3 regions of the Kitasatospora sp. NPDC058444 genome follow, and region 2 is predicted to be linked to each of the others. Evidence: riboswitches for the same ligand, from Rfam matches in the RefSeq annotation. Region 2 holds a riboswitch; each other region holds the start of a gene.
The links. Region 2 has a riboswitch for S-adenosylmethionine ahead of thrC (threonine synthase). Riboswitches for the same ligand answer to the same signal wherever they lie in the genome.

Region 1 (6,415 bases), on a different contig from region 2:
GGAGATGTCCTCGGGGTTGGTCGAGGTGAACTGCTCCTCCGTCGGGGTCACCGGGCCGGGACCGAGGGAGGCGACGTAGGCGGCGAGCTGGTCGATCTCGGCCTGCGAGTAGATGTTCTTCTTGCGCGGGACCTGGGCGCCGGGCTGCTGGGCGGGCATGCGGCCGGTGCCGACCTGGAAGTCGACAGCGGCGGAGCCGACGCCGACCAGGCTCGGACCGTCACTGCTGCCCTGGCCGTTCAGGCCGTGGCAGGAGGAGCAGCCCACGGCGAAGAGCTTCTTGCCCTCATCGATCGCGAGCGACTGCGCGGCGACGTCGGCCTGCGCCTTGTCGGCGGGCGCGAACGCGGCGTACAGCCCCCCGGTTGCCGCCAGGGCGAGAAGTAGGACGACCAGCGCCGCCAATGGGTGGCGCCGTCGTGCGGAGAGCTTTTTCACGGAATAACCCCGGTGTCAGGATCTGGTCGACTGGTGGGTGCACCCGGCGGCCGGTCTGGCCGGCACGAGGCTGCCTGTCTAGGGCTGCGCGCGCGGTCGGTCGGTGGGAGCGTCGGCACCGGCAGAAGCGGCCCGTCGCCGGTGAGGGCGGGGGCCGCAGCCGGTGGCCAGCGACCTGATCAGCTGGTTACTTGATCAGGTAGATGGTCGCGAACAGGCCGATCCACACGACGTCGACGAAGTGCCAGTAGTACGACACGACGATCGCGGCGGTGGCCTGCTCGTGCGTGAAACGCTTGGCTGCGTACGTCCGTCCCAGGACCAGCAGGAAGGCGATCAGACCACCCGTCACGTGCAGCCCGTGGAAGCCGGTGGTCAGGTAGAACACCGTGCCGTACGGGTCGGAGGACAGCGACAGGCCGTCCTTCTTGACCAGCTCGGTGTACTCGAAGACCTGGCCGCCGATGAAGACCGCGCCCATGGCGAACGTGAGGATGAACCACGCCCGGAGCTTCTTCACGTCACCGCGCTCGGCGGCGAACACGCCGAGCTGGCAGGTGAGCGAGGAGAGCACCAGGATCGTGGTGTTGACCGAGGAGAAGGGCACGTTGAGGGCGTGGGCCTTCTCGGTCCAGAACTCCGGCCCCTTGACGGAGCGGAGCGTGAAGTACATCGCGAAGAGGGCCGCGAAGAACATCAACTCGGAACTGAGCCAGACGATCGTTCCGACGCTGACCATGTTCGGCCGGTTGACCGATCCGTGCGCGTGCCCGGTTTCTACTGCTGTTGCTGTCGCCACGACGGACATTATGTCGGTCCCTTATTCCGTCTTCACGTCGGGGGGTGTCCCTCGGAGTGTCCGGTGCGTGCGGTATGCCCGCTTGGGGGGTGGTGCGGTGCCCGGATGGCGGCTGAGCAGCGGCGTGTCCCTTTTCTGATGGTTCCTCGGAGGAGCCCGCGACCCCGTTGCCCCGCGCGTCGCTGCACGGTCGGAGTAGCCGCGGGAGGTAAGGGGACGGGCGCCCGGGTCGGCCGTACGGGTGGACTGGACGGGGCCGGGTGACGGGGCGTCCTCCGGGCGGGTGAGCCCGGGGCGCGGCGGCTGGAGGAGGAACGTGCGCGAGGGGGACTCGGCGGGGCGTGATCGGGAGTAGCATCCGGATCAGGCGAACGTGGTCCGGATCACACTTGAGGGAGCAGGGTCCATGGCGTACACGACCGATGAGACGCTCACCGTCCTCGTCTACAGCGACGACCGCAACACCCGCGAGCAGGTGCTGACGGCGCTCGGCCGCCGGCCCGCCGAGGATCTTCCGGAACTGTCCTACCTGGAGTGCGCGACCACCCCCGCGGTGCTCAAGGCACTGGAGAAGGGCGGAGTGGACCTCTGCGTGCTGGACGGCGAGGCGGTTCCGGCCGGGGGGCTGGGGCTCGGGCGCCAGCTCAAGGACGAGATCTACGGCTGCCCGCCGGTGCTGGTGCTGATCGGCCGGCCGCAGGACTCCTGGCTCGCCGCCTGGAGCCGGGCGGACGCCGCCATCTCCCACCCGGTGGAGCCGGTGGCGCTGGCCGAGGCCGTCGCCACCCTGCTGCGGGCGCGGCTGGCGAAGCGGACTCCGGCCGTCCGCTGAATTCCGCCCGGCAACTGGAAAAGAGAGGGGTAGAAGCTCCCGCTCCGCTCGATAGGCTGGCTCCATCCGTACGGACGTCCCCGCGGAGCGGGGAACCGACAACAGCTGGAGTCAGCCATGGTGAACGTGAACCCTGCGAACGGCGGTAGCGACCCCGCGCAGGTGGTCCGCACCTGGCCGGACATCCTGGCGGCGCTGTTGCAGGGCGAGGACCTCGACCGGGCGTCCACCGCGTGGGCGATGGACCGGATCATGAGCGGCGAGGCGTCCCCCGTACAGGTGGCCGGGTTCATGATCGCCCTGCGGGCCAAGGGCGAGTCGGTCGAGGAGATCTCCGGCCTGGTCGACGCGATGTACGCGCACGCCGAGCCGCTGGAGATCCCCGGTCCGGCGGTGGACATCGTCGGCACCGGCGGGGACCGGGCGAAGACCGTCAACATCTCCACCATGTCGGCGATCGTCGCGGCGGCCGCCGGCGCCAAGGTGGTCAAGCACGGCAACCGGTCGGCCTCCTCCACCAGCGGCTCCTCGGACGTGCTGGAGAAGCTCGGGGTGGCGCTCGACCTGTCCTCGCGGCGGGTCGCCGAGGTGGCCGAGGAGGTCGGGCTCACCTTCTGCTTCGCGGCCAAGTTCCACCCCTCGATGCGGCACGCCGCCACCGCGCGGCGCGACCTCGGGGTGCCGACCTCCTTCAACATCCTCGGCCCGCTGACCAACCCGGCCAAGGTCACCGCGCACGCCATCGGCTGCTTCGACACCCGGCTCGCCGGGCTGATCGCCGGGGTGCTGGCCGAGCGGGGGGCGACGGCGCTGGTCTTCCGCGGCGACGACGGGCTGGACGAGCTGACCATCACCACCACCTCGCAGGTCTGGCTGGTGCGCGACGGGGTGGTCACCGAGACCGCCTTCGACCCGCGGGACGTCGGTATCGAGCTGGTCGGCATCGAGGCGCTGCGCGGGGCGGACGCCTCGTACAACGCCGAGGTCGCGCGGCGGCTGCTGGCGGGGGAGCACGGGCCGGTGCGGGACGCCGTCCTGCTGAACACGGCGGCGGCGCTGGTCGCGCTGGACCTGGGCGACGCGCCGCTCACCGAGCAGCTGGCGGCCGGCATGGAGCGGGCCGCGCAGGCGATCGACTCCGGTGCCGCGCAGGACCTGCTGCGGCGCTGGTCGGAGGCCACCAGCCGGATCTGAGGCGGAAGTTGGGGGAAGCCCGTGCCGGTGCGCCGGCCCGGGCTTCCGTGCTGTCCGGATGCTGGAAGCCCGTTTGACCACCCGGTGGACGCGGCCTAGAGTCTTCGCCAGGTCATGAGTGACAGCGCCAAGCCCCAGCTGGCTGTCCGGCAACCCTCCGTCCGTGGCGGGGTGCCCTGGGTGAGGACCGGGTCGTCACGGCAAACCGTCCGTGCGACAAGCGCGGACGCCCGACGACTGGCACTCCCGGGGTCCCTTGCCCCAGAAGGAGTGCATCCCCATGTCCTCGCTCGCCACCGAAATCCGCACCCCGCTCGCCGTCCTCGGCGCCGACGTCCAGGTTCCGCTCGCCAACGGTGAGAAGGTCGGCTACGCGGCGCTCGACTACGCGGCCAGCTCCCCGGCGCTCCAGCGGGTGTGGGACGACGTCGCCGCCTACGCGCCGTACTACGGCAGCGTCCACCGCGGGGCCGGGTACCTCTCCCAGCTGTCCACCGACCTGTTCGAGCAGAGCCGCCGCACCGTCGGCGAGTTCCTCGACCTGCGCGAGGGCGACCAGGTGGTCTTCACCCGGGCCACCACCGACTCGCTCAACCTGCTGGCCGCGGCCGTTCCGGCCGGCACCCGGGTGTTCGCGTTCGAGACCGAGCACCACGCCTCGCTGCTGCCCTGGGCGCACGCCGGACTGACCGTCACCTACCTGCGGGCGCCGCGCTCCCGCGCCGAGGCGGTGGCCGCGCTGGACGCCGCGCTCGCCGAGGCGTCCGAGGGCCCCAAGCTGCTCTGTGTCACCGGCGCCTCCAACGTGACCGGCGAGCTGTGGCCGGTCGCCGAGCTGACCGCGACCGCGCACCGGCACGGCGCCCGGGTCGTGCTGGACGCCGCCCAGCTGGCGCCGCACCACCGGGTCTCGGTGCGCGAGCTGGACGTCGACTGGATCGCCTTCTCCGGCCACAAGATCTACGCGCCGTTCGGTGCCGGGGTGCTGGCCGGCCGGGCGGACTGGCTGGACGCGGCCGAGCCGTACCTGGCCGGCGGCGGGGCGACCCGGACGGTGGCCCGGGAGAGCGACGGCTCGGTGGCCGTGCAGTGGCACACCGGCCCGGCCCGGCACGAGGCCGGCTCGCCGAACGTCATCGGGGCCTACGCGATCGCCTCGGCCTGCCGGGCGCTGACCGAGGCCGGCTTCGACGCGCTGGAGGCCCGCGAGCAGCAGCTGATCGCCCGGCTGACGGCCGGGCTGGCCGAGATCCCGCAGGTCAAGGTGCTGAACCTGTTCGGACCGGACTCCGCCCGGGTGGGCGTGCTCTCCTTCGTCGTCCGGGGCTGGAACAGCTCGCACTTCTCGGCCGCGCTGTCCGCCGAGTACGGCATCGGGGTGCGCGACGGGCTGTTCTGCGCCCACCCGCTGGTGCGCACGCTGCTCGGGGACGAGGACGTCGCGCCGTCCGAGTGCGGTGCGCCGGAGCCCTCGCTGCCGGGCGAGCGCAGCCTGAACGCGATCCGGGTGAGCTTCGGCGCCGGGACGCCGGACGAGCACGTCGACCGCTTCCTGACCGCCGTCCGGGAGCTGGTCACGGACGGCGCGGCCTGGAGCTACCGCAACGAGGGCGGACGCTGCGTCGCGACCGTGCAGATCGACAGGGGCCGTCGGGACGGCTGAGCGCTACTCGTCCAGGCCGAGGGCGAAGGCGGCTTCCAGGTCGTGCTGGGAGTAGGTGCGGAAGGCGATCTGGGTCTCGGTGTGGGCCACGCCCGGGACCTTGTTGAGCCGGCCCGGGATGACCTCGGCCAGGTCGTCGTGCCGGCGTACCCGCACCATCGCCACCAGGTTGTAGCCGCCGGTCACCGAGTAGACCTCGCTGACGCCGTCGATGGCGGCGATGGACTCGGCGATCTCCGGGATGCGGTCGACACTGGTCTTGATCAGGACGATGGCGGTGATCACAGTCGGGCTCCTTTGTGAGGTGCCGCCAGCGTATCGGGCGTCAGCCGGGGCGTCGCGGGGGGTGGCGAACCACGGTGCAGCCGTAGAGGAACCCGGTCGAGAAGCCGATCACGTGGACCAGGTACGCCACCCCGGGCCCGGCCGAGTGCACCGACCACCACTGCAGGGCGAACCAGAGGCCGAGCACCAGCCAGGCGGGGAAGCGCAGCGGCAGGAAGCACAGCAGCGGGACGAGGGTGGTCACCCGGGCCCGGGGGTGGAGGCGCAGATAGGCGCCGAGGGCGGCGGAGATCGCCCCGGAGGCCCCGATGAGCACCCGGGTGGAGTTCGGCGAGTGCGCCTCGGCGAGCGCGAAGCCGTACGTGGTCAGGCTGCCGGCGGCCAGGTAGAAGAGGGCGTACCGGGCCCGGCCCAGCCGCCGTTCGACGGTGGGGCCGAAGACCTGGAGGAAGAGCAGGTTCCCCAGCAGGTGGAGCCAGCCGGCGTGCAGGAAGAGCCCGGTGAGGACGGACAGGGCCGGGTGCTTGCCCGGGGTCGCGGCGGCCGGGCAGCCGGGGACGGGGTCGGGGGCCTCGGCCAGCTGTCCGGCGGTCAGCGGCCGTCCGGCCAGCACCTCGGCCGGGACGGCGCCCCAGCGCTGCTCGTACCGCTGCTCCGCGCAGACCCGGGCCTGGCCGCTGCCGTACAGCGGGTTGAGCCCGGCGGCCGGGCCGAGCAGGAAGACCAGGGTGTTGAGGGCGATCAGGGCGTAGCTGACCGCCGGGACGGTCGCCGCCGGGCTGCCGCCCCGGGCGGCGGTGTGGTCGGGGACCGCGAACGCCATGCGGCCAAGCATCCCTCCGGGCACCGCAGGTGACACGGCGGTTTACGGCAGGTGGACTAGCCGAGGTGTTCGGGCGACCGGTGGTCGCGACGGTTGCCCCAGGCAATAGGCTTGGGGCGGGCATTCCCGCCTCCCGCCGCCGATGCCGGGGCTCCGGGGGGAGCGCCTAGCCCACCCAGGGACCACCCGAGAGGATCCCCGATGACCGTCCCCGCTCTGACTGCCGAGACGCGCTGGCGCTGCACCCTGTGCGGCAACCTCACCCGCTTCGACGTGACCCGCACCGCGCGGGTGACCGAGTTCCTGCACTTCGACCTGGCCGGCGAGTCCAAGGTCGAGGAGACCGAGGTGCTGAGCGAAACCATCGAGTCGGTGCGCTGC
Region 2 (6,415 bases):
TGTCGTCGGCAGCCATCCGTCCATCCTCTCCTCAAGTCCCCCGAACGCCGAAACGCCGTGTGGGCGGCCCCCCGAAGGGAGCCGCCCACACGGACGGGGAATCAACCGATCCGATCGAAGCGATCAGGATCAGAAGTCCATGTCACCGCCCGGCATGCCGCCGCCGGCGGCCGCGGCGGCCTTCTCCGGCTTGTCGGCGATGACGGCCTCGGTGGTGAGGAACAGCGCCGCGATGGAGGCGGCGTTCTGCAGCGCCGAGCGGGTGACCTTGGCCGGGTCGATGATGCCCTCGGCGACCAGGTCGACGTACTCGTTGGTGGCGGCGTTCAGGCCGTGACCGGCGGGGAGGTTGCGCACCTTCTCCACCACGACGCCACCCTCCAGGCCGGCGTTGGTCGCGATCTGCTTGATCGGGGCCTCCAGCGCGACCTTGACGATGTTGGCACCGGTGGCCTCGTCGCCGTCCAGCTCCAGCTTGTCGAAGGCGACACCGGCCTGCAGCAGGGCGACGCCACCACCGGCGACGATGCCCTCCTCGACGGCGGCCTTGGCGTTGCGGACGGCGTCCTCGATGCGGTGCTTGCGCTCCTTGAGCTCCACCTCGGTGGCCGCGCCGGCCTTGATGACGGCCACGCCGCCGGCCAGCTTGGCGAGGCGCTCCTGGAGCTTCTCGCGGTCGTAGTCCGAGTCGCTGTTCTCGATCTCGGCGCGGATCTGGTTCACGCGGCCCGCGACCTGCTCGCTGTCGCCGCCACCGTCGACAATGGTGGTCTCGTCCTTGGTGATGACCACCTTGCGGGCGGTGCCCAGCAGGTCGATGCCGGCGTTCTCCAGCTTGAGGCCGACCTCCTCGGAGATCACGGTGCCACCGGTGAGGATGGCGATGTCGCCGAGCATGGCCTTGCGGCGGTCACCGAAGCCCGGGGCCTTGACGGCGACGGACTTGAAGGTGCCACGGATCTTGTTCACGACCAGGGTCGACAGGGCCTCGCCCTCGACGTCCTCGGCGATGATGACGAGCGGCTTGCCGCTCTGCATGACCTTCTCCAGCAGCGGGAGCAGGTCCTTGACCGAGCCGATCTTGGAGTTGGCGATGAGGATGTACGGGTCCTCGAAGGTCGCCTCCATCCGCTCCAGGTCGGTGGCGAAGTAGGCGGAGATGTAGCCCTTGTCGAAGCGCATGCCCTCGGTGAGCTCGAGCTCCAGACCGAAGGTGTTGCTCTCCTCGACGGTGATGACGCCTTCCTTGCCGACCTTGTCCATGGCCTCGGCGATGAGCTCGCCGATCTGGGTGTCGGCGGCCGAGATGGAGGCGGTGGAGGCGATCTGCTCCTTGGTCTCCACGTCCTTGGCCTGGGCCAGCAGCTGGTCCGAGACGGCGGCGACGGCCTTCTCGATGCCGCGCTTCAGGGCCATCGGGTTGGCGCCGGCGGCGACGTTGCGCAGACCCTCGCGAACCAGGGCCTGGGCGAGCACGGTGGCGGTGGTGGTGCCGTCACCCGCGACGTCGTCCGTCTTCTTGGCGACCTCCTTGACGAGCTCCGCACCGATCTTCTCGTACGGGTCCTCGAGCTCGATCTCCTTGGCGATGGAGACACCGTCGTTGGTGATCGTGGGGGCGCCCCACTTCTTCTCCAGCACGACGTTGCGACCCTTGGGGCCGAGCGTGACCTTCACTGCGTCGGCGAGCTGGTTCATGCCACGCTCAAGGCCGCGGCGAGCTTCCTCATCAAAGGCGATGATCTTGGCCATCAGAAGTGGTCCTCCGGGACACGGTCGACTGCTCGGACCAAGGGGTGCCCGCGACGGACGGCCCTGGTGCGCGGAGGTCCATTCCCCTACCGCTCCCGGGGGCCTCACCGACCCGGTCCGCTGTCACTCTCACACTGTGAGTGCTAACGCCAATGATTAGCACTCCGGGTGGTCGAGTGCAAGCCCAATCGACCGATCCGCGAGCCGCCGACGGGGCCGCCCGGGAACGCCGACGGGCCCGTGCGACTCGCGTCGCACGGGCCCGTCGAGAAGCGAGAGGTCACCAGCCGTAGGGCCGCGCCGAGCTCCTGGGGTCGGAAGGGGTCAGACCGCCGCGCGGACCATGTCCGCCTGCGGGCCCTTCTGTCCCTGGGAGATCTCGAACTCGACCCGCTGGCCCTCCTCGAGGGTGCGGTAGCCGTCCATCTGGATCGCGCTGTAGTGGACGAAGACGTCCGCACCACCGTCGACCGCGATGAAGCCGTAGCCCTTCTCCGCGTTGAACCACTTGACGGTGCCCTGAGCCATTCCGAACTCCCCTAGTGCTGTGCTGGCCCTTCACGCGCCCGCAGGTCGCGGGCCCGGGTTGGTTGAAGGCCGGCCCGGGGAACCCCCCCTGGGCGCAGCCGTGCACGCCGCAACCCTCCGTGCAGGACGCCAGGCGGCTTCCGGCGAGCGGGTGATTGCGTCGACCGCCGCTGAATGTATCCGGATCGACGCCCTCTGCAACAGGGCCAGCCACCGGTAATTCCGCCCGGCCGGCAAGGGACAGGACGGGCCGAATCGGAATAATCTCGGCATTCCACGCCGGACATAGCGGACGAATTACCCAAATGTTTACGGGAATTCTGACATCCGCCTGACAGGTTTCACGGGGCCGGGCGCTCCCGGGCCGAGCACTGCGGGAGCCGAAAAGGAATCCATGTTCCCAGCCGAGCCACACTCTACTCCGACTCGACCGGGATATATTCCCGCCGAAATACAGCGGTCGCCCGCGCGTACGGAGACCGGAATTCCGTACGCGCGGGCGACCGCGGGTTCTCGCAAACTGCTCAGCAGCCGCCGGCCACCGCCGGGATGATCGAGATGCTGGCGCCGTCCTTGATCTCGGTCGCCAGGCCCTCGGCGAAGCGCACGTCGTCGTCGTTCACGTAGACGTTCACGAAGCGCCGCAGCTTGCCGGTGTCGTCCAGGATGCGGGCCGAGATGCCCGCGTGGTTCCTCTCCAGGTCGGCGACGACCTCGGCCAGGGTGGCACCCTCGGCGGTCACCTCGGCGGCGCCGCCGGTGTAGGTGCGCAGGATGGTGGGAATGCGGACGTTGGCGCTCATGACTCTCCTTGCTGGGGCGGGGGTGGTTCAGGCGGACGCGAGGCCGGCGGCGCGGAACGAGTCCAGCGTCGGGCGGATGACGGCGCTCATCCCGGCGTCGGAGACGGCGTCCAGGGTCTTCAGGCCGTCACCGGTGTTGATCGCGACGGTCTCCTTGGCCGGATCCAGCTGCCCGGTCTCGACCAGCTTCTTCAGCACGCCGACGGTCACCCCGCCCGCGGTCTCGGCGAAGACCCCCTCGGTCCGCGCCAGCAGCCGGATCGCCGCCACGACCTCGGCGTCCGTGACGTCCTCCACCGCGCCGCCGGTGCGGCGGGCGATGTCCAGCACGTACGGGCCGTCGGCCGGGTTGCCGATCGCCAGCGACTTGGCGATGGTGTTCGGCTTGACCGGCTTGATCACGTCCCGGCCGGCCTTGAACGCGGCCGACACCGGCGAGCAGCCCTCGGCCTGGGCGCCGAAGACCTTGTACGGCCGGTCCTCGACCAGACCGAGCCTGATCAGCTCCTGGAGGCCCTTGTCGATCTTCGTCAGCTGCGAGCCCGAGGCGATCGGGATCACGATCTGCTCCGGCAGCCGCCAGCCGAGCTGCTCGCAGATCTCGTACGCCAGCGTCTTGGAACCCTCGCCGTAGTACGGCCGCAGGTTCACGTTGACGAAGCCCCAGCCCTCGCCGGCCGGGTCGCCGATCAGCTCCGAGCAGAAGCGGTTCACGTCGTCGTAGTTGCCCTCGATGCCGACCAGCTCGCCGCCGTACACCCCGGCCATGACGACCTTGCCCTGCTCCAGGTCGTGCGGGATGAACACGCAGGACCGGAACCCGGCCCGGGCCGCCGCCGCGCCCACCGCGCCGGCCAGGTTGCCGGTCGAGGAGCAGGACAGCGTGGTGTACCCGAACGCCCGGGCCGCCTCGATCGCGCACGCGACCACCCGGTCCTTGAACGAGTGCGTCGGGTTCCCGGAGTCGTCCTTGATGTGCAGCTGGGCGGTGAAACCGAGCTCCCGGCCCAGGTTGTCCGCCTTCACCAGCGGGGTCCACCCCGGGTTCAGGTTGGGCTTGGACGCGACGTCGGCCGGAACCGGCAGCAGCGGCGCGTACCGCCAGATGGACGCCGGACCGGCCTCGATCCGCTTGCGCAGCTCCTCGGCGCCCTCGCTGCCGAACTCGTAGGCGATCTCCAGCGGGCCGAAGCACTCCAGGCAGACGAAGCTGGGGCCGAGCGGGAAGCGGGTGCCGCACTCGCGACAGGACAGCGCGGCGGCGGGGCCGAGGTCGACGGAAACGGGTGCGGCGGTGTCGATAGCCATGACGGCGAGGCCTCTCTCCTCATCTTCCCCGTGGCGCGGTCGCGACACGGGCCGGAATTGGCACCTGTCCCGCCGGGGCCTGTCGACGACAGCTGGCGAGAAGGTTGCCGGGACGTCAACGGGCCGTTCCCTCAGTCCCTCTGGATGAGCTTGTGAAATTGTGGTGGTGCTCAACGGAGACCCCGGCGTGCAAAGGTCCGACCGCTGTACGAAGACTGTATCCGAAGGCGTCAATCCTGAACGGGACCGTCCGCCACGCGAGATGGCCCGTCCCACCGACCCCGCCGAGGAGACCTCCGTGCCCGCCGAACCGACTCCCGAGCTCCTCCCGCAGACGGCGTCCTGGCTGCGCCGCCGCTCCTGGAGCGCGGCCGACCGGCCGGTCCGCACCCTCCTCGCCGCCAAGGAACGCACCGGCCGCACCGTCAGCGTCGTCCTCCCCGCCCTGGACGAGGAGGCCACCGTCGGCGACATCGTCCGCACCATCCGCCGCGAACTGATGGAACGCCTCCCGCTCGTCGACGAACTCGTCGTCGTCGACTCCGGCTCCACCGACGCCACCGCCGCCGTCGCCGCCCAGGCCGGCGCCCGGGTCGAGCACCGCGACGCCGTCCTGCCCCGGCTGCCCGCCGTCCCCGGCAAGGGCGAGGTGCTCTGGCGCTCGCTGCTGGTCACCCACGGCGACATCGTCTGCTTCGTCGACGCCGACCTGCGCGCGTTCGAACCGACCCTGGTCTCCGGCATCATCGGCCCGCTGCTGACCGACGACTCCATCCAGCTGGTCAAGGCCATGTACGACCGCCCGCTGGAATCGGAGGGCGCCGTCCTGCCCGCCGGCGGCGGCCGGGTCACCGAACTCGTCGCCCGCCCCCTGCTCAACCTCCACTGGCCGGAACTCGCCGGTTTCGTCCAGCCCCTCGGCGGCGAGTACGCGGCCCGCCGCTCACTGCTCGAACGGCTGCCCTTCCCCACCGGCTACGGCGTCGAACTCGGCCTGCTGGTCGACGCCCTGGAACTGGCCGGACTGGACGCCCTGGCCCAGGTGGACGTCGGCGTCCGGCACCACCGCCACCAGGACGGCCAGGCCCTCGGCCGGATGGCCGCCACCATCTACCGGACCGCCCTGGAACGCCTCGACCGCACCCACCGCCTCAAGGCCTCCGCCGACCTCGTCCACCCCCACCTCACCCAGTTCACCCGCGACCCGGAGACCCGCGCCTTCACCGCCCACACCCACCCGGTGACCGCCCTGGAACGCCCCCCGATGCACACCGTCCCCGAATACGCGACCCGGCACTGACGGACCGTCTTCGACGGGCCCCACGGGTTTGCCACGCCGACCCCCCGGCAACATGCCAACCATGGGCGATCTCACGACCAACCGTTCGAGCGCGACCGGCACCGCCCCCGTCCTGGTGGCCTCCAACCGGGGACCGGTCTCCTTCGGCACCGCCGACGACGGCACGCTGACCCTGCGCCGCGGCGGCGGCGGCCTGGTCTCCGGCCTCTCCGCCATCGAGGACCCGAACGCCGTCTGGGTCTGCGCCGCCCTCGACGACGCCGACCGCAGAGCCGCCGCCGAGGCGCCCCGGGGCCGCCTCGACCTGGCCGGCCACGCGGTCGGCGGCCAGGCCGTACGGATGCTGGACATCGACCCGCAGACCTTCGCCCGCGCCTACAACGGCGTCGCCAACTCCACCCTGTGGTTCGTCCACCACCTGCTCTACGCGACCCCCACGGCACCCGCCTTCGACGCCGCCTTCCGCACCGAGTGGGCCGCCTACCAGGCCTACAACGAGGCCTTCGCCGAGGCCCTGGCCGCCGAGGCCGCCCCGAACGCCGCCGTCCTCGTCCAGGACTACCACCTCTCCCTGACCCCGGCGCTGCTCCGCGCGGCCCGCCCCGACCTGCGGATCGGCCACTTCTCGCACACCCCCTGGGCCCCGCCCGAGTACTACCGGCTGCTGCCCGACGACGTCGCCCGGGCCGTCCTCACCGGCATCCTGGGCGCCGACCGGGCCGGC
Region 3 (6,415 bases), on a different contig from region 2:
TTCGAAGGCGGCCGCCACCTCCAGGTCGCCGATGCGCAGCTCGTCGATCCGCCGACGCTCGACGGCCAGCCGGCGGCCCAGCGTCTGCACCGTCCAGCTCGGCCGGGCGGCCAGCCTGGCCGCCACGATCCGCACCGCGAGCGGGAGGTGGCCGCAGACCAGCAGCAGCTCCCGGGCGGCCTCCTCCTCGGCGGCCAGCCGTTCGGCGCCGATGGTGCGGCCCAGCAGTTCGAGCGCCTCCTCGGGTTCGAAGACGCCGAGGTCGGCCTGGACGGTCGCGGGCAGGCCGGACAGCCGGGTGCGGCTGGTGGTGAGCACGGCGCAGCCGACCGCGCCCGGCAGCAGCGGTCTGATCTGCGCGGTGTCGTGGACGTTGTCGAGCACCAGCAGCAGCCGTCGGCCGTCCACCACCGAGCGGAACAGGGCCGAGCGGGCGTCCAGTCCGTCCGGCACCGCGTCGGCCGGCACGCCGAGCGCCACCAGGAAGCCGCAGAGCACCGCCTCCGGGTCGGCCGGGGTGGCGTCGGCGCCCCGCAGGTCGACGTAGAGCTGCCCGTCCGGGTAGGCCTCGCGCACCCGGTGGGCGATGTGCAGGGCCAGCGCGGTCTTGCCGACCCCGCCCATGCCGACCACGGTCGCGATCACCAGCGCCTGCCGTCCGGGCGCGCCGAGGGCCCCGCCCAGCCGTTCCACCAGCGCCGTACGGCCGGTGAAGTCGGCGGCGTCGGGCGGGAGCTGGGCCGGTCTGGGGGCCGGTGCGGTGCTCCCGGCCGGGGCGGCGGGCGCGTCCGGGAGCGCGGGGCCGGCGGCCGGCTCCGGAGACTCGGCCCCGGGCGCGGCCGGCTCCGCCGGGCCGGGCACGGGTGCGGCGGGGGCCGGCGAGCCGGAGACCAGCGGGCCGGCCGGGGCCGGGGCGGCGAGCGTCGGGTCGCCCTCCAGGATCCGCTGGTGCAGCAGGTCCAGCTCCGCCCCGGGCGCCACGCCGAGCTCGGCGAGGAACAGCTGACGCACGCCGCGGAACACCGCCAGCGCGTCCGCCTGCCGCCCGGCCTGGTACAGCGCGCGCATCAGCAGCCCGTACGCCCGTTCGTGCAGCGGGTGCTCGGTGGTCAGCGCGGTCAGCTCCGGGATGCACCGGGAGTGCCGGCCCAGCGCCAGGTCCAGGGCGATCCGCTCCTCCAGCAGGGTCAGCCGCAGCTCCTGGAGCCGCTGGCGCTGGCGCTGCGCGAACGGGCCGGGGATGCCGGCCAGCGGCTCGCCCTGCCACAGCTCCAGCGCCTGGTTCAGCAGGTCCCGCGCCTGCTGGGGCTCCCCGGCGGCCGCCGTGCGCTCGGCCTGCGCCGCCAGCTCCTCCGCCTGCGCCGCGTCCACCGCGTGCTTGGGCAGCACCAGCCGGTAGCCGTCCCCGACCGAGGTCAGCACGGTCGGCGCGTCCGGCTCCTCGCCGTGCAGGACCTTGCGCCACCGCCAGGCGTAGGTGCGCACCGTCGTCATCGCGGTGCCCGGCGGCTCCTCACCCCACAGGGCGTCGATCAGGTCGGTGGCGCTCGCGCCGTGTCCGGGCCGCAGCAGCAGTACCGCCAGCATCGCCTGCTGCTGGGGGCTGCCCACCTTCAGCGCGGTCGCGCCGCGCTGCGCCCGCATCAGTCCCAGCACCGAGAACCGGAAATCGTCCATGCCTGCACCTGCCCGCCTCATGTGCTCGCCCCCGTCCGCGCACGTGCCGCCCCCCGATTTGATGAGCCCCTATCAACCCATGGCACCCTGCGGGATGTCGAGAGATCGTCGAACCGGTGGTGATCCGGCGTTGATCGGCCGTCCGCACAATCGGTGGTGCGGCGCCCGCGGTCGGCCCGGCCCCCACCGCCGGACCCGCCACGTCCCCGGTCGCCCGGCCGCCGTCCGGGCGGCCACCACGGACCTCGGAGGCGGACGCCCATGAACACCGACCTGCTCCACCGGCTGCTCGACGTCGACCCGGTCGCCGGACCGGTCGAACTGCTCCACCGCGCCCGGGGCGAGCGCCACCTGCCGTACCTGGTGCTCGCCGCGCTCGACCGGGAGGGCGTGCGGATGGGCCGGCACGCCCGGGCCGAGCTGCGGCGCGCCCGCGACCGGGCCGAGTGTTACGCGGGCGTCGCCCGCGACCTCGCCGACGCCACCGGCGTCCGGCCGATCCGCGACCTTCCCCTGGCCGGCTACTACCCGCCCGACCTGCCCCGGCCGCTGGCCGAGCTCAGCCTGGTCAGCCCCACCGAGGCCTCGCTCTGGCAGGCCGTCAACCGGCTGGTCACCGATCACCCGGTGGAGTCGGTGGAGGTCGTCCTGCTCGGCGAGCGCCCCCGGCACACCGCCGTCACCCTGCGCTGGCCCGCCGAGGACCCGCTGCTCGACCCGTGGTACCAGGTGCGGGTGGCGACCGCCGCGCTCACCGGCGACCTCGCCACCGTCCCGGTCCGCCCCTACCTGGCCGCCGACGACCACGTGGAATGCCTGATCGCCCTCGCCGAGGAGGGGCTCGGCCGCGCCTTCCTCGCGGGCGACGTGATCGACGTGGCCCAGCTCGCCGGGCAGCCCTTCGACCCCGTCGAGACCGCCGCCGTGGTCGCCGCCTACCGGCTCGCCCCGGAGGCCGCCGCCCTGCTCGACCTCGCCGCCGAGCACCTGCCGCTCGGCACCCTGCGGGACGTGCGCACCGTCCTGGAGGCCGAGGTCGCCCCCGAACTCCAGCGCCGCCGGGGCGCCGCCCGCCCGCCCCGCCCGCGCCACGGCACCCTGCTGCGCCGCACCGTCATCCGGCACCAGTGGGACGAGGCGTTACTGCTCCCGGCCGGCGACGCGACGCTGCTGCTCACCCCCGTCGCCGACTACCTGCTCGGCCCCGAGGGCACCCGGCCGTCGGCCGCCGAGCGCGCCGCCGCCCTGGCCGCGCTGAGCTCCTGGGACGCGACCGCCCCCGGCCGCCCGGACCGGGCCGCGTGCACCGGTCTGACGGAGCCGCGCCACCGCTGAGCCGTCCCCGCGGGCCGCGGTCGGGTGTGGGGGGGCTTGCCGACCGGCCCGGGGAGTCTTGTATCGTTCCTGGCGAATCATCCAGAGGGGTGGAGGGACCGGCCCTACGAAGCCCCGGCAACTCCCCGTCCGACCCGGCGTCCGAAGTACGCGCCGTGCCGAACGGGATCAGTGCCAACTCCGGCCTGTCGCCACTGTGGCGCGGGAAAGATGAGGAGACACGGTGCTCTCTGTGCTGTCCTTCGCCCGGGCGCTTCCCGCCCCGGCTCCTTCGCGGACCCGTCTCGCTCTTTCGCGTACCCGTCTCGTGCCCGGCGCAGGCAATCGGCCGACTTCCCCGGCCCGTCCTCGCTGACCACACCCCAGGCTCCCCGCCAGGAGCCGCCGTGAGCAGCCCCCACCCGCTGCTCCCGGCCTCGAGACTGGAGTACCCCACCCATGGAGAACACGAGCGGCGTCGGCGTGCTCGACAAGGTCACCTCGATCCTCGGCACCCTGGAGGCCGGGCCCGCCACCCTGGGCGGCCTGGTCGCGGCCACCGGCATGGCGCGGCCCACCGCCCACCGGCTGGCCGTCGCACTCGAACACCACCGCCTGGTCAGCCGGGACGTGCACGGCCGGTTCATGCTCGGCCCCCGGCTCGGCGAACTCGCCACGGCCGCCGGCGAGGACCGGCTGCTGGCCGCGGCCGGCTCGGTCCTCACCCAGCTGCGCGACGTCACCGGCGAGAGCGCCCAGCTCTACCGGCGGCAGGGCGAGGTACGGATCTGCGTGGCCGCCGCCGAGCGCCTCACCGGCCTGCGCGACACCGTTCCGGTGGGCGTCACCCTCCCCATGAAGGTCGGCGCCGCCGCCCAGATCCTGCTCGCCTGGGAGGAGCCGGAGCGCCTCCACCGCGGCCTCCAGGGCGCCCGCTTCACCGCCACCGCCCTGAGCGGCGTACGGCGCCGGGGCTGGGCCCAGTCCGTCGGCGAGCGCGAACTCGGGGTCGCCTCCGTCTCCGCGCCCGTCCGCGGCCAGTCCAACCGGGTGGTCGCGGCCGTCACGGTCTCCGGCCCGATCGAACGCCTCACCCGGCACCCCGGGGCCCACCTCTCCCAGGCCGTGGTCGAGGCCGCCCACCGGCTCACCGAGGCCCTGCGCCACCCCTGAGCGGGCGCCCCCGGGGCTCCCGGGGCCACTGCCCTGGGAGCCCCGGGGGCCCGCTCGGCCCCGGCTCAGGTCCGGGGCTCAGGTCCGGGGCAGCAGGACGGCGCGGCGGGGGCGGGGTATCCGGCTGATCACCGCGCCGATCAGGGTGCCGATCGACACCCCGAAGACCGCCGACACGGCCGTCAGCACCGACTGCGCGCCGTTGCCGACCTCGATCTGCGCGGTGTGCAGCAGGCCGAAGGAGCCCGGCACCACGATCCAGAACGCCGGGAGGTAGAGCACCTGCCAGAGCGGACCGCCCGGCAGCCAGTGCACCAGGGTGGCCGCGGCCGCGGCGGTGACCCCACCGGCCAGGCCGCCGACCGCCGCGCCGTGCGCCGACCCCACCACCACCTGGGCCGTGACGCTCAGCGCGATCACCACGACGATCCACGGCACGGCCGGGGGCGGGGTGTTCACGTTGACCACCACGCCGGCCACCGCGAGCGCCAGCCCCAGCGCGATCACCCACCAGCTCGGCCTGGCGACCTGCACGTCGGCCAACGCGGTGGCCGGCATGCCGGTCGCGGTCGCCGCCGCGGCCACCCCGGCGAGGAACAGCGCCAGCTGCACCGCACCGGACACCAGCCGGGCCGTACCCGCACTGGCCGCCCCCGCCGCGATCTCCGACAGCCCGGTGACGAGCAGCCCACCCGGCAGCAGGATCGCCAGGGTGGCGACGATGGTCCGCAGCGGGCCCTCCAGCAACCCGGCCCGGGCGAGCGAGAGGACCAGCAGCGCCACCAGGAACCCGGCCGTGACGGGCAGCAGCGGCCGCAGGTACGGCAGCCGCCGGGCCAGCACGGTCAGCCCCACCACGATCAGCGAGCCGAGCCCGGCCGCCAGCACGTTCGCCGCCACCGGCTGGAGGAACAGGCAGACCCCCACCCCGACCGGCAGCGCCCCGAGGTCCGACACCCACGCGGGCCGGCGGGCCGGCGCCCGCCGGATCGCGTCCAGTTCGGCGAGCGCCCGCGGTCCGTCGAGCTCGCCCGCCCGCAGCCGGTGCACGAGATGGAGGACGTCGGCCGTCTGCTCGAACCGCAGCGCGGCGCCGACCGGCTGGAACCGGGTGGCGTCGTCCGGCCCCAGCGCGACGAACAGCCCGTTGGTCAGGGCGGCGACCCGTACCTCCGGAGCCCCCAAGGCCCGCCCCAGCCAGTGGAGTTCCTCCTCGACGTCATGGACGGGCAGGCCACCGCCCAGCAGGGCTTCGCCCAGTTCGAGCAGCAGACGGCGGAGCGGGTCGGGCGGGGCATCGGTGACCCGGCCCAGCGGGGCATCGGTGACCCGGACCAGGGGAGACGTGCTTGACATGGCAGGTATCGTCCCATCCCGCCCGAATCAGTCCGACTGTGCCCCGGTCTGATCGGTTTCCCGCCGCCTTCGGACACCCCGGCGACGGAGCTCACCGGCCCGGCGACGGCGCGGTGCGGACCCCGGTCGGATCCGCACCGCCGAGCGCTGTCACGGGCGGACGGTGAGCACCAGCTTGCCGGTGACCCGGCCGGTCTCGCCCTCGGCGTGGGCCTCGGCGGCCTCCGCGAGCGGGTAGGTGCCGGAGACGTGCACGCGCAGCCGGCCGGACTCGGCGAGGGCGGCGATCGCGGCCATGCCCGCCCGGTCGTGCTCGACCAGCAGGGTCTTCGCCGTCACCCCCAGCTCGGCGGCACGTTCGGCCAGTCCGTCGAGGTCCACCGGCAGGATCGACACCAGGACGCCGCCCGGCCGGAGCGTCTCCAGGGAGCGCAGCCGGTCCTCCCCGCCCAGCGGGTCGAGCACCACGTCGACGTCCCGGGCCTCCCGCACGAAGTCGGCCGTGCGGTAGTCGATCACCTCGTCCGCGCCCAGGCCCCGGACGAAGTCGTGCTTGGCGGCGGAGGCCGTGCCGATCACGTACGCGCCGCGCGCCTTGGCGATCTGCACGGCGACGTGCCCCACGCCGCCGGCCGCCGCGTGCACCAGGACCCGCTGCCCCGGCCGGACGTCGGCGGTGTCGACGAGGGCCTGCCAGGCGGTGAGCGCCACCAGCGGAAGCGCGCCCGCCTCGACGTGGCTCAGTGCGGCGGGCTTGGGGACGAAGGCCCGGGCGGGGCCGGTGACGTACTCGGCGTGCGAGCCGGCACCGTGCGGGTAGGGCAGCATGCCGAAGACCTCGTCGCCCGGGGTGAAGAGCGAGACGCCGAGGCCGACCGCCTCGACGGTCCCGGAG

Region 1: linked by a shared signal. The riboswitch ahead of ACFWP2_RS01610 (aminotransferase class V-fold PLP-dependent enzyme) and the one ahead of thrC (threonine synthase) in region 2 are both predicted to bind S-adenosylmethionine.
Region 3: linked by a shared signal. The riboswitch ahead of ACFWP2_RS16175 (IclR family transcriptional regulator) and the one ahead of thrC (threonine synthase) in region 2 are both predicted to bind S-adenosylmethionine.

Annotation. Positions count from the first base shown of each region.
Region 1 covers NZ_JBHXLL010000001.1:345,196-351,610, forward strand. Annotated here, with positions in the region: gene ACFWP2_RS01590 (c-type cytochrome) at 1-438, opposite strand, end outside; gene ACFWP2_RS01595 (heme-copper oxidase subunit III) at 626-1,246, opposite strand; gene ACFWP2_RS01600 (hypothetical protein) at 1,644-2,069, shown strand; gene trpD (anthranilate phosphoribosyltransferase) at 2,187-3,263, shown strand; SAM riboswitch class IV at 3,374-3,492, shown strand; gene ACFWP2_RS01610 (aminotransferase class V-fold PLP-dependent enzyme) at 3,544-4,926, shown strand; gene ACFWP2_RS01615 (Lrp/AsnC family transcriptional regulator) at 4,930-5,211, opposite strand; gene ACFWP2_RS01620 (rhomboid family intramembrane serine protease) at 5,252-6,034, opposite strand; gene ACFWP2_RS01625 (hypothetical protein) at 6,236-6,415, shown strand, end outside.
Region 2 covers NZ_JBHXLL010000002.1:5,357-11,771, reverse strand. Annotated here, with positions in the region: gene ACFWP2_RS02630 (hypothetical protein) at 1-16, opposite strand, end outside; gene groL (chaperonin GroEL) at 130-1,752, opposite strand; gene ACFWP2_RS02620 (cold-shock protein) at 2,077-2,280, opposite strand; gene ACFWP2_RS02615 (MoaD/ThiS family protein) at 2,805-3,083, opposite strand; gene thrC (threonine synthase) at 3,111-4,391, opposite strand; SAM riboswitch class I at 4,408-4,542, opposite strand; gene ACFWP2_RS02605 (glucosyl-3-phosphoglycerate synthase) at 4,654-5,691, shown strand; gene ACFWP2_RS02600 (trehalose-6-phosphate synthase) at 5,753-6,415, shown strand, end outside.
Region 3 covers NZ_JBHXLL010000013.1:18,361-24,775, reverse strand. Annotated here, with positions in the region: gene ACFWP2_RS16185 (BTAD domain-containing putative transcriptional regulator) at 1-1,677, opposite strand, end outside; gene ACFWP2_RS16180 (hypothetical protein) at 1,939-3,012, shown strand; SAM riboswitch class I at 3,087-3,229, shown strand; gene ACFWP2_RS16175 (IclR family transcriptional regulator) at 3,451-4,164, shown strand; gene ACFWP2_RS16170 (threonine/serine exporter family protein) at 4,243-5,520, opposite strand; gene ACFWP2_RS16165 (NADP-dependent oxidoreductase) at 5,671-6,415, opposite strand, start outside.